Regions from separate parts of the Pseudomonas sp. Irchel s3b6 genome, predicted to be linked through region 2. Evidence: riboswitches for the same ligand, from Rfam matches in the RefSeq annotation. Region 2 holds a riboswitch; the other holds the start of a gene.

Region 1 (6,874 bases), on a different contig from region 2:
ACCTGTTCAACCGTTTGCGCGACAGCGGTCGGCGCCTGCTGATCGCCGCGTCAACGTCGCCACGGGAGTTGCCAGTAAAGCTGGCTGACCTCAAGTCCCGTTTGACCCTGGCACTGATTTTCCAGATGCGGCCCCTGTCCGATGAAGACAAGCTGCGTGCGCTGCAATTGCGCGCCTCGCGTCGCGGCCTGCACCTGACCGACGAAGTCGGGCATTTTATTCTGACCCGGGGTACACGCAGCATGAGTGCCCTGTTCGAGTTGCTCGAACGCCTCGATCAGGCCTCGCTCCAGGCCCAGCGCAAGCTGACGATCCCCTTCCTCAAAGAAACCCTGGGCTGGTAAAACCGCGGCCTGTAGAGCGTTTCGGCCTATTCAAGGCGTCAGAAAACTCGCTTCCAGAAGGGTGTTTCCGGCGCGCGCAGATTTAAAATGGGCTTAAGCGCTTAGATGTTAAGAGAAAACCGATAAGTCACATTTAAATCGATTGAATTTGCAAATGAGGACGATAGAAGGCATAGTCTCGGCTTCTTTACACCTTCAGCCACGGTCGTGCCCATGCTAAATCGCTTCGCACCCCTCGTGCCTCTCGCACTCGTTACCCTGCTGTTTGGTTGCGCCGCGCACTCTCCAGTGTCCCAGCAAGCGCCCCAGCAACAGGTTCAAAACTCTTCTACCGCACAGTCTTCCGCTCTTTATCAGGAAGAACTGGCAACCGAAAAAGAACTGGCCGATTTTGCTGGCAGCAAGCCTTACCAGTTGCCTGTCCTGGCCGACAGCATCCTTGAACGTGGCATGTCCCTGATCGGTACCCGTTACCGTTTCGGCGGTACCTCTGAAGCCGGTTTTGATTGCAGCGGTTTCATCGGTTACCTGTTCCGCGAAGAAGCGGGCATGAACTTGCCACGCTCCACGCGTGAAATGATCAACGTTGACGCGCCGCTGGTCTCTCGCAGCAAGCTGCAACCTGGCGACCTGCTGTTTTTTGCCACCAATGGTCGTCGCGGTCGTGTCAGTCACGCCGGCATCTACCTGGGTGACAACCAGTTCATCCATTCCAGCAGCAGCCGCAGCGGCGGTGTCCGGGTCGATAGCCTGGGCGACAGCTACTGGAGCAAGACCTTCATTGAAGCCAAGCGCGCACTCGCCATGGCTCCCACGTCGGTCACCACCGCGCGCAAGTAAGCGGTCTGCGTAGCCACTGCGCCCAGGGTGCAATACCCGGGCGCGGCTACCGAAAACTGACCCTCGCCGAGCAATACCTTCATTGAAGCCAAGCGGTCTGCATAGCACTGCAACACCCGGGCGCGGCTACCGAAAATCGACCCTCATCGAGCAATATCCCTTCATTTTGTAATCCCAACTTAAAGTCTTACTTGAAGTTTGGCGCTTAGCCGCTAGAATCCTGATCTATTGTTGATCAACTAACCGCGTAAGCCCTGCTTACGCGGTTTTGTTTTCAGCCTCTCGGCAGAGAACGCCGCAGCCAGATCAGGATGCTCTGTAGATGACGATGTCGGCCCGCCTTGCACTCATGTTCCTCGCAGCGCTGCTCAGCGCCTGTGCCAGTCGTACTCCGCCGCCGGCCAAAGTGGTTCGCGCCCCTGTCTTTGCACCCTCGCAATCATTCTCCCCGGTGGCCGACGACGTGCTGTTCCGCGCGCTGGGCCTGGTGGGCACGCCCTATCGTTGGGGTGGAAATACACCGGATTCGGGGTTTGATTGCAGCGGCCTGATCGGCTACGTCTACCGAGACGCGGCGGGCATCACGCTACCGCGCACCACGAGTGAAATGATCGGCATGCAGGCGCCCAGTGTAGGCAAGACCGCCTTGCAGACCGGTGACGTGATCTTCTTCGCCACCAATGGCGGCTCGCAAGTCAGCCATGCCGGGATCTACGTCGGCGAGGGTCGATTCGTGCATGCGCCGGCCACCGGCGGTACCGTCAAGCTGGACAGCCTGTCCAAAGCCTATTGGCAGAAGGCCTACCTGAGCGCCAAGCGCGTATTGCAGCCGGAGCATCTGGCGCGCAATCCCTAGCGTCCAGTCTCGCAGAGGTTGTCATGACCGCTCGTACGCTCAATCTCGACGATGATCTCTACCACTACCTGCTCGATGTATCGCTGCGCGAAACGCCGCTGTTGCGCCGTTTGCGTGATGAAACCCAGGCGCTGCCCATGGCGCGCTGGCAGGTGGCGCCCGAGCAAGGGCAGTTCCTCGCCCTGCTGATCAAGCTGACAGGCGCCCGGCGCGTACTCGAGGTAGGGACCTTTACCGGTTACAGCGCCCTGTGCATGGCGGCGGCCTTGCCGCAGGACGGCTCGCTGATCTGCTGCGACCTCCCTGGCGATTACAACGCCACGGCGCGCCGTTACTGGCAGGAGGCCGGGCTGGCCGGGCGTATCGAGCTGCGCCTGGCGCCGGCACTGCAGACCCTGGCGCAGCTGGAGCAGCAAGGGCAGGGGGAATGCTTTGACCTGATCTTCATCGATGCCGACAAAGCCAATTACCCGGCCTATCTGGAGAGCGCCTTGCGGCTGCTACGCCAGGGCGGCCTGGCGGTATTCGACAATACGCTGTGGAGCGGCCGGGTACTGGAAAGCAATCCCGCCAGCGAGGATACCCGGGCCATCCAGGCGCTCAATCGTGCCTTGAAGGCGGATGCGCGGGTGGACTTGTCGTTGCTGCCACTGGGGGATGGCCTGACCTTGTGCCGCAAAGTCTAGGCCTCGTCCGGTCGTTGCGGCTCATTGGAGGGCTGACACCCGCCAGATGGTGTTCCCCACATCATCGGCCACCAACAGATTTCCTTGCCGGTCGATCACCACGCCCACCGGCCGGCCCATGGCCTGTTCATCCTGGTCGAGAAAACCGCTCAGCACATCGACAGGCTGCCCGACCGGTTTGCCTGCGCTGAACGGCACGAAGATCACTTTGTAGCCACTGTGGGGTTTACGGTTCCACGAGCCGTGCTGGCCGATAAAGGCGCCTTCGGTGAAGGGCGCCGGCAGTGTGCTTCCTTGTGCGAATGCCAGGCCCAGCGGGGCGGTGTGTGAGCCGACGGCGTAGTCCGGGGCGATGGCCTTGGCGACCAGGTCCGGGTCTTGTGGCGTGACCCGGGTATCGACGTGTTGGCCGTAATAGCTGAACGGCCAGCCATAGAAGCCCCCGTCCTTGACCGAGGTGATGTAGTCAGGTACCAGGTCGTTGCCGAGTTCGTCCCGTTCATTGACGGCAGTCCAGAGTTTTCCGCTGTGCGGCTCCCAGCCCATGCCGTTGGGGTTGCGCAGGCCCGAGGCGAAAATCCGTTGGTTGCCGGTGGCGCGATCAACTTCCCAGATCGCCGCGCGACCTGTTTCCTGCTCCAGGCCATTTTCCGCGATGTTGCTGTTTGAGCCGACGGTCACGTACAGCTTGCTGCCGTCCTGGCTGGCGATGACGTTTTTGGTCCAGTGATGGTTCAGTGTGCCGCCGGGCAGGTCGATCACTTTTATGGGGTTGGAGGTGATCGAGGTGGCGCCGTCTTCATAGTTGAAGCGCAACAGCCGATCCGTATCCGCGACGTACAGATCGTTGCCGACCAAGGCCATGCCAAAGGGTGAGTTGAGGTGTTCAATGAAGGGGGTGCGGGTTTCGGCGTGGCCGTCGTGGTCGGTGTCGCGCAGCAGGGTGATGCGATTCGGGCTGGGCACGCCGGCACCGGCGCGCGCCATGATTTTTTCGGTGATCCAGCCGACCACACCTGTGCCGTCATCAGGCTTGGGTGGGGCGTTGGTTTCGGCCACCAGTACATCGCCATTGGGCAGCACATACAGCCAGCGTGGGTGTTCGAGCCCTTTGGCGAATGCCACGACCTGGGTGCCGGGCGCGGCAATCGGCTTGGCACCGCTTGGCCAGCCCACGGCGGGGGCGATATTCACGGTCGGGATCAGGGTCTTGTCCGGCTCCGGCAGCGTGGGTGAGGGACCGATACCGTCCGACACCTGCAGGCTGGAGGTTTCCCCGCAGGCGGCCAGACCTGCGGCAAGGGTGATAACCAGGGCGAATCGGGGCTTGAACATGCGGGCTTCTCCATGAATGCATCCTTTCAGTCCAGAGGAGTCGGATCGCCTTGAGGTTCAATCTCAGCTACGGGCCTCCTTGAGCAGCACGGCGATACCCGGATGATAGTAGCCGGCTTCGTTGCGCAATTTGCGATAAGCGTAAGGAAAGTACCAGGCCACGGCGCAACAATGTTCCTTTTGCAGGTCGTCGACCATGTCCTGGAGTTCTTCCGGTGTGGCGCTGTGCTGGAGTTTTTGCGGGGCGACGAACAGGCAGCCGATTTTCAGTTCGCTGGCATAGGCGATGGTCTTGGCGTCGCTGGCAATGTCCAGCAGCGCTTGGGTGAGGTTCAGTTGGTTGACCCGTGGCCAGCGTTGTGTGGCTTGAAGGTAGGCGCGTTGCTCCTGGTTGGCGATGAGCAGGTCGGCACGGCCATTGCGCTCGCCTTCCTCGATCTGCTTTTTGGTGGGCGCCTGTTCCAGGGTGACCATCTCCGCCATCCAGGCCGCCGCTGAAAGCAGGCTCAGGTTGGCGCGTTCATCAAACCAGTAGGGGCTTTCGTTATCGCCACGCACTGCGTTGTAGCGATCGATACAGTCAAACCAGCGCTCCAGTACCGGGCGTAGAAATTCCAGTTTCGGGTTACTGATGATCATGCCTTGCATGGTGCTCGCCCTTTTTATTGTGGTGTCAGGTTGTGGCTATTTGATATCACTGCTTGAAGTCTGGCACAACAAGGGCGTCGGTTTATTGATCGGGGTCTGTTTCTGTCGCGGCATGAGCCCGGCATTAATTGACGCTCCACCCCCAACCCTCTAACCTTCGCGACTTGTTTCAGGTGCTCGGTGACCCGCTGGTCGATCGAGTGAAACAGGGAAGCCGGTGAGGGCGCGCTCTTCGACAGAGCGGGCAACGATCCCGGCGCTGCCCCCGCAACGGTAAATGAGTGAAGATCGCGCCTTGAGCCACTGTGTCGACGTTCGACATGGGAAGGCGCGCGGTCCGGCCAAACCAGCCGCTCATGAGCCCGGAGACCGGCCTGATCCATCCAGCGGCATCACGGTGGGCGATGCCAGGCTTCCTGCCGTCTGTTTCCATGCCTGCCCGCCGTTATCCAGCCTCAACGGAGAGCTCCCCCATGACTGATTCCCCTGATCGTGACGAACGCCATCTGGCGCGCATGCTGCGCAAGAAAGCCGTGATCGATGAACGCATTGCCAACTCGCCGAACGAGTGCGGCCTGCTGTTGGTACTGACCGGTAACGGCAAAGGCAAAAGCAGTTCGGCGTTCGGCATGCTGGCCCGGGCCATGGGCCACGGCATGCAGTGCGGTGTGGTGCAGTTCATCAAGGGGCGTAACAGCACGGGCGAGGAGTTGTTCTTCCGGCGCTTCCCGGAGCAAGTGCGCTTCCATGTCATGGGCGAAGGGTTTACCTGGGAGACTCAGGATCGCCAGCGCGACATCGCGGCTGCCGAAGCCGCCTGGGCCGTATCCCGTCAGTTGCTGAATGATCCGGCCATCGGCCTGGTGGTGCTCGATGAACTGAACATTGCCCTCAAGCACGGTTACCTCGATCTGGATCAGGTGCTCAGCGACTTGCAGGCGCGCCCACCGATGCAGCATGTGGTCGTCACCGGTCGTGCCGCCAAGCCGGAAATGATCGAACTGGCGGACACCGTCACCGAAATGGGCATGATCAAGCATGCGTTCCAGGCCGGGATCAAGGCGCAAAAGGGTGTCGAGCTATGAGCCTTTCCATATGAATAGCCGTCGATACTGCCCGGCGGTGCTGATTGCCGCGCCGGCCTCCGGCCAGGGCAAGACCACCGTCACCGCGGCGCTGGCCCGCTTGCATCGTAATCAGGGGCGCAAGGTCCGGGTGTTCAAATGCGGCCCGGACTTTCTCGATCCGATGATTCTCGAGCGCGCCAGCGGTGCGCCGGTGTACCAACTCGACATGTGGATGGTCGGCGAGCAGGAAAGTCGCCGGCTGTTGTGGGAAGCGGCCGCTGAGGCCGACCTGATCCTGATCGAAGGGGTCATGGGGTTGTTCGACGGCACGCCGTCCAGTGCGGATCTGGCACGGCATTTTGGCGTTCCGGTGCTGGCGGTGATCGATGGCACCGCCATGGCGCAGACGTTCGGTGCGCTGGCCCTGGGCCTTGCGCGTTATCAGCCGGACCTGCCGTTCGCCGGGGTGCTGGCCAACCGGGTCGGCACCTTGCGTCACGCGCAGTTGCTCGAAGGCAGCCTGACCGAAGGCCTGCGCTGGTACGGCGCCTTGTCCCGGGAAACCGGCATCGAGTTGCCGAGCCGTCACCTGGGGCTGGTGCAAGCCAGTGAGCTGAACGACCTGGACCTGCGCCTCGACGCCGCTGCCGAGGCCCTGGCCAGCAGTTGCGAAGTGGCATTGCCCCCGGCCGTCGAGTTTGCCGCGCCCGATGTGATCACGGCCGAGCCATTGCTGGCGGGTGTGCGCATTGCCGTGGCGCGCGATGAAGCCTTCGCCTTTACCTATGGTGCGAGCCTGGACCTGCTGGGGGCGATGGGGGCCGAGTTGCGTTTCTTTTCGCCGATCCGCGACCGCGAGTTGCCGGAGGCTGACAGTTTGTATCTGCCGGGTGGTTACCCGGAGTTGCACCATGTCGCCCTGGCTGAAAATACCTCGATGCTCGACGCCATCCGCGCTCACCATGGTGCCGGTAAACCGTTGCTCGCCGAATGCGGCGGCATGCTGTATTTGCTCGACTCGCTGACCGATGTCGAGGGCACGCGGGCGGCGCTGGTGGGCTTGCTGGCCGGTGAGGCGGTGATGCAAAAGCGCTTGGC
Region 2 (6,874 bases):
GCAACAGACTCGACTGCGCCCCCCGCCCGTCGCCGCGCGGAATGCGCAGCAAGGCCAACAAGGTGTCGATCCGCAGACGCCCGCCCGGCGACTCGCCGAACACATGCAGGCCATCGCGAATCTGCGACTCTTTCAGGTCGCACAAATAGGTGTCCAGGCGCGGTAACCAGATTGCGGCATCCGCCTCGCTGTCGAGTCGCTCGTCCAGTTGCAGTTCGCGGTCGATATGGGTTTCACGCACCAGCTTGAGGATGTCCCGTTGCAGTTCCCGCGCGCGACGCGGGTCGAGCAGCTGGGCTTCGTAATACTCGTCGGCCAACAGTTCCAGATTGCGCAGCGGGCCGTAGGTTTCGGCACGGGTCAGGGGCGGCATCAAGTGATCGATGATCACCGCCTGGGTACGGCGCTTGGCCTGGGCACCTTCGCCCGGGTCGTTGACGATGAACGGGTAGATATTCGGCAGCGGCCCCAGCAATGCATCCGGCCAGCAGCTTTCGGACAACCCCACCCCCTTGCCCGGCAGCCATTCCAGGTTGCCGTGCTTGCCCACATGGATCAGGGCATGGGCGCCGTAGGCCTTGCGCAACCAGAAATAGAACGCCAGGTAGCCATGGGGGGGCACCAGGTCCGGGTCGTGATAGACCGCGCTCGGGTCAACCTGATAACCGCGCGCCGGTTGAATGCCGACAAAGGTCAGGCCAAAGCGCAGGCCGGCCACCATCATGCGCCCACCGCGGAACATCGGATCGCTTTGCGGCGGGCCCCAGCGTTCCAGCACGGCGTTGCGATTGGCCTCGGGCAAGGCGTTGAACATCGCGTGGTAGTCATCCAGCGCCAGGCTTTGCTGGCAGGGGCGCAGGTCGATCGCTTCCAGGTCATTGCTGACGCCGCCAAGCAGCTGCTGGATCAACTCAGTGCCGCTGTGCGGTAAGTCGGCAGGCAGCGGGTAGCCTTCGGCGTGCAGCGCCCGCAAGATGTTCAGTGCTGCCGCCGGGGTGTCCAGCCCTACCCCGTTGCCGATCCGTCCATCGCGGGTCGGGTAGTTGGCGAGGATCAGCGCAATGTGTTTGTGCCCATTGGCCACCCGTCCCAGCTCGACCCAGCGCCGCGCCAGCTCGGCGACGAAATCCATGCGCTCGGGCTGCGCGCGGTAGCAGACCACGTCCGACTGGCTGCGCTCGCTGCGCCAGGCCAGGTCCTTGAAACTGATGGGGCGGCTGATGATCCGCCCGTCGAGTTCCGGCAAGGCGATGTGCATGGCCAGGTCCCGGGGGCCCAGGCCTTGCTCGCTGTCCCGCCAGCCCGGCTCGTTGTCCTGGGCGCAGATGGCCTGGATCACCGGGATGTTGCGACGAAACGGCCGCAGGTGCGGCGCTTCAGGACTGGATTGGGCGAACCCGGTGGTGTTGAGGATCACCGCGGCCTGCACCTCGTCCAGCCAGTCTTCGACCACTGTCAGGCAGCCGGGCTCTTTCAGGCTGGCCAGCGCGATCGGCAGCGGGTTGAGCCCCGCCACCTGCAAGCGCTGGCAGAACACATCGATGAAGGCAGTGTTGGCGGCCTGCAAATGTGAACGGTAGAACAGCACCGCCGCCACCGGCTGACCGGCCTGCCAGTCGGCTTGCCAATCGCCCAGGGTGGCGGTGCTCTTGTGCGGATGGTAGAGCGCGGTGCGCGGCAGAACCTGCGGTTCGGCCCACGGGTAATCACGGCCCAGCCAGCGACTGGCCAGGCAACGATAGAGGTCCAAGGCGTTGTCTTTGCCGCCCTGGCGCAGGAAGTGCCAAAGCCGCTCGCGGTCGGCCACCGGTACGCTGCTCAGGTCGCTGAGTTCCGGATCGGGACGGTCGTCGCCCGGCACCAGAATCAGCTGCACGCCCCGCTGCGACAGTTCCACCAGCCGTTGAATGCCATAGCGCCAATAGGCGATACCGCCGTGCAACGAGAGCAGAATCACCTTGGCGTGGCACAGCACCTGGTCGACATACAGGTCGACCGAGGCATGATTCTGCACCTGCATCGGGTTGGCCAGGCGCAGGCTCGGGTAGTCCTCGGGCAGCTGCTGCGCCGCTTCGGCCAGCAGTGCCAGGCTGGAATCACCGCTGCACAGGATCACCAGCTCGGCCGGGGTCTGGCCCAGGTCGGCAATGTTGTCATCGGCGACGAAACCGCCAGGCTGGGTCCTGAGCAGGTGCATGGGTTAAACGCTGAGCGCGGCGCGCAGTTGCGCTTCGAGCAAGGCCGCGTCCAGCGCCTGGCCGATCAGCACCAGGCGCGTCGTGCGCGCTTCATCGGCGCCCCACTGGCGGTCGAAGTGCTTGTCGAAACGGGTGCCCACGCCCTGGATCAGCAATCGCATCGGCTTGTTCGGGATCGCTGCGAAACCCTTGACCCGCAAGATGCCGTGCTGGACCACCAGTTGGGTCAAGGCATCCAGCAGCAGGCTTTCGTCGGCTTGCGGCAGTTCGATGGAGATTGAATCGAAGGCGTCGTGATCGTGGTCGTCGTGGTCATCACCGTCGTGATGGTGATCGTGATGGCTGTGGCGGCTGTCGATGTGTTCTTCGGAGCCTGCACCCAGGCCGATCAGCACGTCCAGCGGCAGGCGACCGCTGCTGGCCTCGATGATCTTCACCGCTGGCGGCAGCTCTTCGGCGACTTCCAGGCGCACGCGGGCCAGGTCGGCGGGTTTGATCAGGTCGGCCTTGTTGAGGATCACCAGGTCGGCGCTGGCCAGTTGGTCGGCGAACAGCTCGTGCAGCGGCGATTCGTGGTCCAGGTTCGGATCCAGTTTGCGCTGAGCGTCGACCTGATCCGGGAAGGCGGCGAAGGTGCCGGCGGCCACGGCCGGGCTGTCGACCACGGTGATCACGGCGTCCACCGTGCAGGCGCTGCGGATTTCCGGCCACTGGAAGGCTTGGACCAGCGGCTTTGGCAGGGCCAGGCCCGAGGTTTCGATGAGAATGTGGTCGAGGTCGCCGCGACGGGCCACCAACTCGCGCATCACCGGGAAGAACTCTTCCTGGACGGTGCAGCACAGGCAGCCGTTGGCCAGTTCATACACGCGACCGTTGGCCTCTTCCTCGGTGCAGCCGATGGCGCACTGCTTGAGGATTTCCCCGTCGATGCCCAGTTCACCAAACTCGTTGACGATCACCGCGATGCGCCGACCCTGAGCGTTATCGAGCATGTGCCGCAGCAAGGTGGTTTTGCCCGAGCCGAGGAAACCGGTAACGATGGTGACGGGGAGTTTGGCCAGTGTTTTCATCGGATGCCCTTTGGCTTTGGTGGCGGGCATACGGGACGAGAACCGGCAACGCAGACGCGCGCGGGAAGAGTTCGCCACCGGATCACCCCGCCCGGTTGTAGTGAGAATCTGTGTCGAGGCAGGTCTCCTGGCTGACGGTGGGCCGGTCTTTCGACTGGCGGCTTCTGCGCCTTCCCGCCGCTTGGGATCAAGCGTGCAGTGGCCTGGCAGAAACAGCACCGTTCACAGTTGCGGGGGCAGCCGCGGCATTGACCGCGTTCCCTTCTTAGCTTCGACGCATGCGCCGAAGAACCTCGAAAGCGCAAGGCTACGCATGGTGCGGGGGCGGGTCAATGTTCACAGGTTGATTGCGATCCACTGTGGCGAGGAAGCAAGCTCCCTCGCCACAGGGTTCGGCCGCGCTTGAGAACGCTTGCCAATTGACGCGAATCCCTCGCCCATGCTCTCCTACACGCCTTGTTACGGGTGCCCTTCACAGGGTGAAACGGGAAACCGGTGAATCATGTGCTTTACTCCAAGCCATGTCAGTCCGGTGCTGCCCCCGCAACGGTAAGCGAGCGAAGCATCAGATCCACTGTGCCAAAGCGGCATGGGAAGGTGATGCTTGCCGGTATGGCGATTGCCAACCCCTCGTGAGCCCGGAGACCGGCCCGCAACACATAGAAAACAAACCCGCGGTGGGCGGGCGCTGTTGTAGCCTCTGCGTGCCCGGCTCGCGGGGTTTTCATGCGCTCGATTCACCCCTGACTGACCAGAGGGAAGCGCCATGTCGATCATCAGCAGCACTCGCCACGCCACCGCCAGCACCACAACCACCCTGAGCCAACGCCTCGTTGTCGCTGTCAGCGCCTCGATCCTGGGCGCGTGCCTGGTGTACTTCGCCGGCTTCTCGCACATCGAAGCGGTGCACAACGCGGCCCACGATACCCGTCACAGCGCCGCCTTCCCGTGCCATTGAGACCTGCCGACATGATCAAGCGAATCGCGCAAACCGCGGGCTTCACCGGGCTGCTGGCCGCCCTGCTACTCACCCTGCTGCAAAGCTTCTGGGTCGCGCCACTGATTCTTCAGGCCGAAACCTTCGAAAGTGCTCCGGCAACCGAAGTGCATGAACACGCCGAAGGCGCCGTGGCCGCTCACACTCACGATGCCGAGGCCTGGGCCCCGGAAGACGGCTGGCAGCGCGTGCTGTCGACCACCGGCGGTAATCTGGTAGTAGCCGTTGGTTTCGCCCTGATGCTGGCCGGCCTCTACACCTTGCGCGCGCCCCGCCGCACCGCCCAAGGCCTGCTCTGGGGCCTGGCCGGCTATGCGACGTTCGTCCTCGCCCCGACACTCGGCCTACCACCCGAGTTGCCGGGCACCGCCGCTGCCGATCTGGCGCAACGGCAAATCTGGTGGATTGGCACCGCTGCCTCGACGGCCGCAGGCATCGCCCTGATCGCGTTTGGCAAAAACTGGCTGCTGAAAGTTCTCGGTGCCGCGATTCTGGCTGTGCCCCATGTCATTGGAGCCCCACAACCTGAAGTACACTCGATGCTGGCGCCTGAAGCATTGGAGACCCAATTCAAAATCGCTTCGCAGTTGACCAACATGGCCTTCTGGCTGGCCCTTGGCCTGATCAGTGCCTGGTTGTTCCGCCGCAAAAGCGAAGGTCAATACGACGCATGAGTGAAAACCGCGCAGCGCCGACCCTGGTGGTTGGCCTGGGCTGCCAGCGTGGCTGCCCGGCGAGTACGCTGCGCGCATTGCTCGACCAGGCACTGGAGGCTCATCACATCCAGTTGCAGGCGATCAAGGCCCTGGCCAGCATCGACCTGAAGCGAGATGAGCCGGGCCTGATCGAGTTGGCCGCGCAGCTGGGATTGCCGATGACATACTTCAGCAGCGAACAGTTGGCCGGCTACCACCCGCAACTGAGCCACCACTCGGAAATCGCCTTTGAGCGCACCGGTTGTTATGGCGTGGCCGAAAGTGCCGCGCTGGCCCTGGCCGAACACTTGGCCCAGGCCCCGGCCAGACTGCTGATCTGCCGACAGAAATACGCCCAGGCGACCTTTGCATTGGCCTGCGCTGCGTAAAACCCCCGATAATCACCCCTTCGATCATGAGCAAACTTCATCTGAAGCCTGCCTTGACCCCTTTTTCTCAGGAGCCGGCCATGACCGTCTACTTCATTGGCGCAGGTCCCGGCGACCCGGAACTGATCACCGTCAAGGGCCAGCGGCTGATCCGCAGTTGCCCGGTGATCATCTATGCCGGCTCACTGGTGCCCGAAGCCGTACTGCAAGGCCATCAGGCGCACCGGGTGGTCAACAGCGCCGAGTTGCACCTGGAGCAGATCATCGAACTGATCAAGACTGCCCATGCCCAGGGCCAGGATGTGGCCCGCGTGCATTCCGGCGACCCCAGCCTGTATGGAGCGATCGGCGAGCAGATCCGTTACCTGCGCGAGCTGCAGATTCCGTTCGAGATCATCCCCGGCGTCACCGCCACCGCGGCCTGTGCAGCGCTGCTGGGAGCCGAACTGACACTGCCGGACATCTCGCAGAGCGTGATCCTGACGCGCTACGCCGACAAGACGGCCATGCCGGCAGGCGAAGAGTTCAGCAGCCTGGCCCGGCATGGCGCGACCATGGCGATACATCTGGGGGTCAACCACCTGGAAAAAATCGTCGCCGAACTGCTGCCCCACTACGGTGCGGACTGTCCGATCGCGGTGGTTCACCGGGCCAGTTGGCCGGATCAGGATTGGGTGACAGGGACGCTGACGGATATCGCCGGCAAGGTGAACGCCAAGGGGTTTCGGCGTACGGCGCTGATTCTGGTGGGTCGGGTGCTGGGCAGTGACGCGTTCAGTGAGTCGTCGTTGTATCGCGCCGGGCATGCGCATCTCTACCGCCCTTAACCGATACACCGCGTCCAAAAAGCGGACGCGGAGCGTGGGAACGATCAATCACCCTCGCCACAGGTCACCGGTCATCCATAAAAAAACGGCGCTCACGGGGCGCCGTTTTTCAATCTCGCAGCGAACACCTTAGTAGTAGGCGTTTTCTTTCTGCGTGTGGTCGGTCACGTCGCGTACACCCTTGAGTTCCGGGATACGCTCGAGCAGCGTGCGCTCGATGCCTTCCTTCAAGGTCACGTCGGCCTGGCCGCAGCCCTGGCAGCCGCCACCGAACTTCAGCACGGCGATGCCGTCTTCCACGACATCGATCAGGCTGACCTGACCGCCGTGGCTGGCCAGCCCCGGGTTGATTTCGGTTTGCAGGTAGTAGTTGATGCGCTCGTTGACCGGGCTGTCGGCGTTGACCATCGGTACTTTGGCGTTTGGCGCCTTGATGGTCAGTTGGCCGCCCATGCGGTCCGTGGCGTAGTCGACCACGGCGTCGTCCAGGAAGGCTTCGCTGAAGTGATCGATGTACGCGGTGAAGCTCTTGAGCCCCAGCGCGGTGTCTTCAGGTTTTTCTTCGCCCGGCTTGCAGTACGCAATGCAGGTTTCGGCGTATTGAGTGCCAGGCTGGGTGATAAAGACCCGAATGCCGATCCCCGGGGTGTTCTGCTTGGAGAGCAGATCAGCCAGATAATCGTGGGCGGCGTCGGTAA

The links. Region 2 has a riboswitch for cobalamin ahead of cobW (cobalamin biosynthesis protein CobW). Riboswitches for the same ligand answer to the same signal wherever they lie in the genome.
Region 1: linked by a shared signal. The riboswitch ahead of cobO (cob(I)yrinic acid a,c-diamide adenosyltransferase) and the one ahead of cobW (cobalamin biosynthesis protein CobW) in region 2 are both predicted to bind cobalamin.

The regions. Positions count from the first base shown of each region.
Region 1 is NZ_FYDM01000002.1:514,157-521,030, reverse strand. Features, by position in the region: gene hda (DnaA regulatory inactivator Hda) at 1-344, shown strand, start outside; gene CKW07_RS06025 (C40 family peptidase) at 558-1,184, shown strand; gene CKW07_RS06020 (C40 family peptidase) at 1,507-2,040, shown strand; gene CKW07_RS06015 (class I SAM-dependent methyltransferase) at 2,064-2,726, shown strand; gene CKW07_RS06010 (sorbosone dehydrogenase family protein) at 2,748-4,061, opposite strand; gene CKW07_RS06005 (hypothetical protein) at 4,125-4,709, opposite strand; cobalamin riboswitch at 4,864-5,102, shown strand; gene cobO (cob(I)yrinic acid a,c-diamide adenosyltransferase) at 5,183-5,794, shown strand; gene CKW07_RS05995 (cobyrinate a,c-diamide synthase) at 5,805-6,874, shown strand, end outside.
Region 2 is NZ_FYDM01000001.1:373,939-380,812, reverse strand. Features, by position in the region: gene cobN (cobaltochelatase subunit CobN) at 1-2,197, opposite strand, end outside; gene cobW (cobalamin biosynthesis protein CobW) at 2,201-3,268, opposite strand; cobalamin riboswitch at 3,368-3,579, opposite strand; cobalamin riboswitch at 3,715-3,937, shown strand; gene CKW07_RS01805 (CbtB-domain containing protein) at 4,035-4,226, shown strand; gene CKW07_RS01800 (CbtA family protein) at 4,238-4,939, shown strand; gene CKW07_RS01795 (cobalamin biosynthesis protein) at 4,936-5,349, shown strand; gene cobM (precorrin-4 C(11)-methyltransferase) at 5,430-6,176, shown strand; gene nfuA (Fe-S biogenesis protein NfuA) at 6,306-6,874, opposite strand, start outside.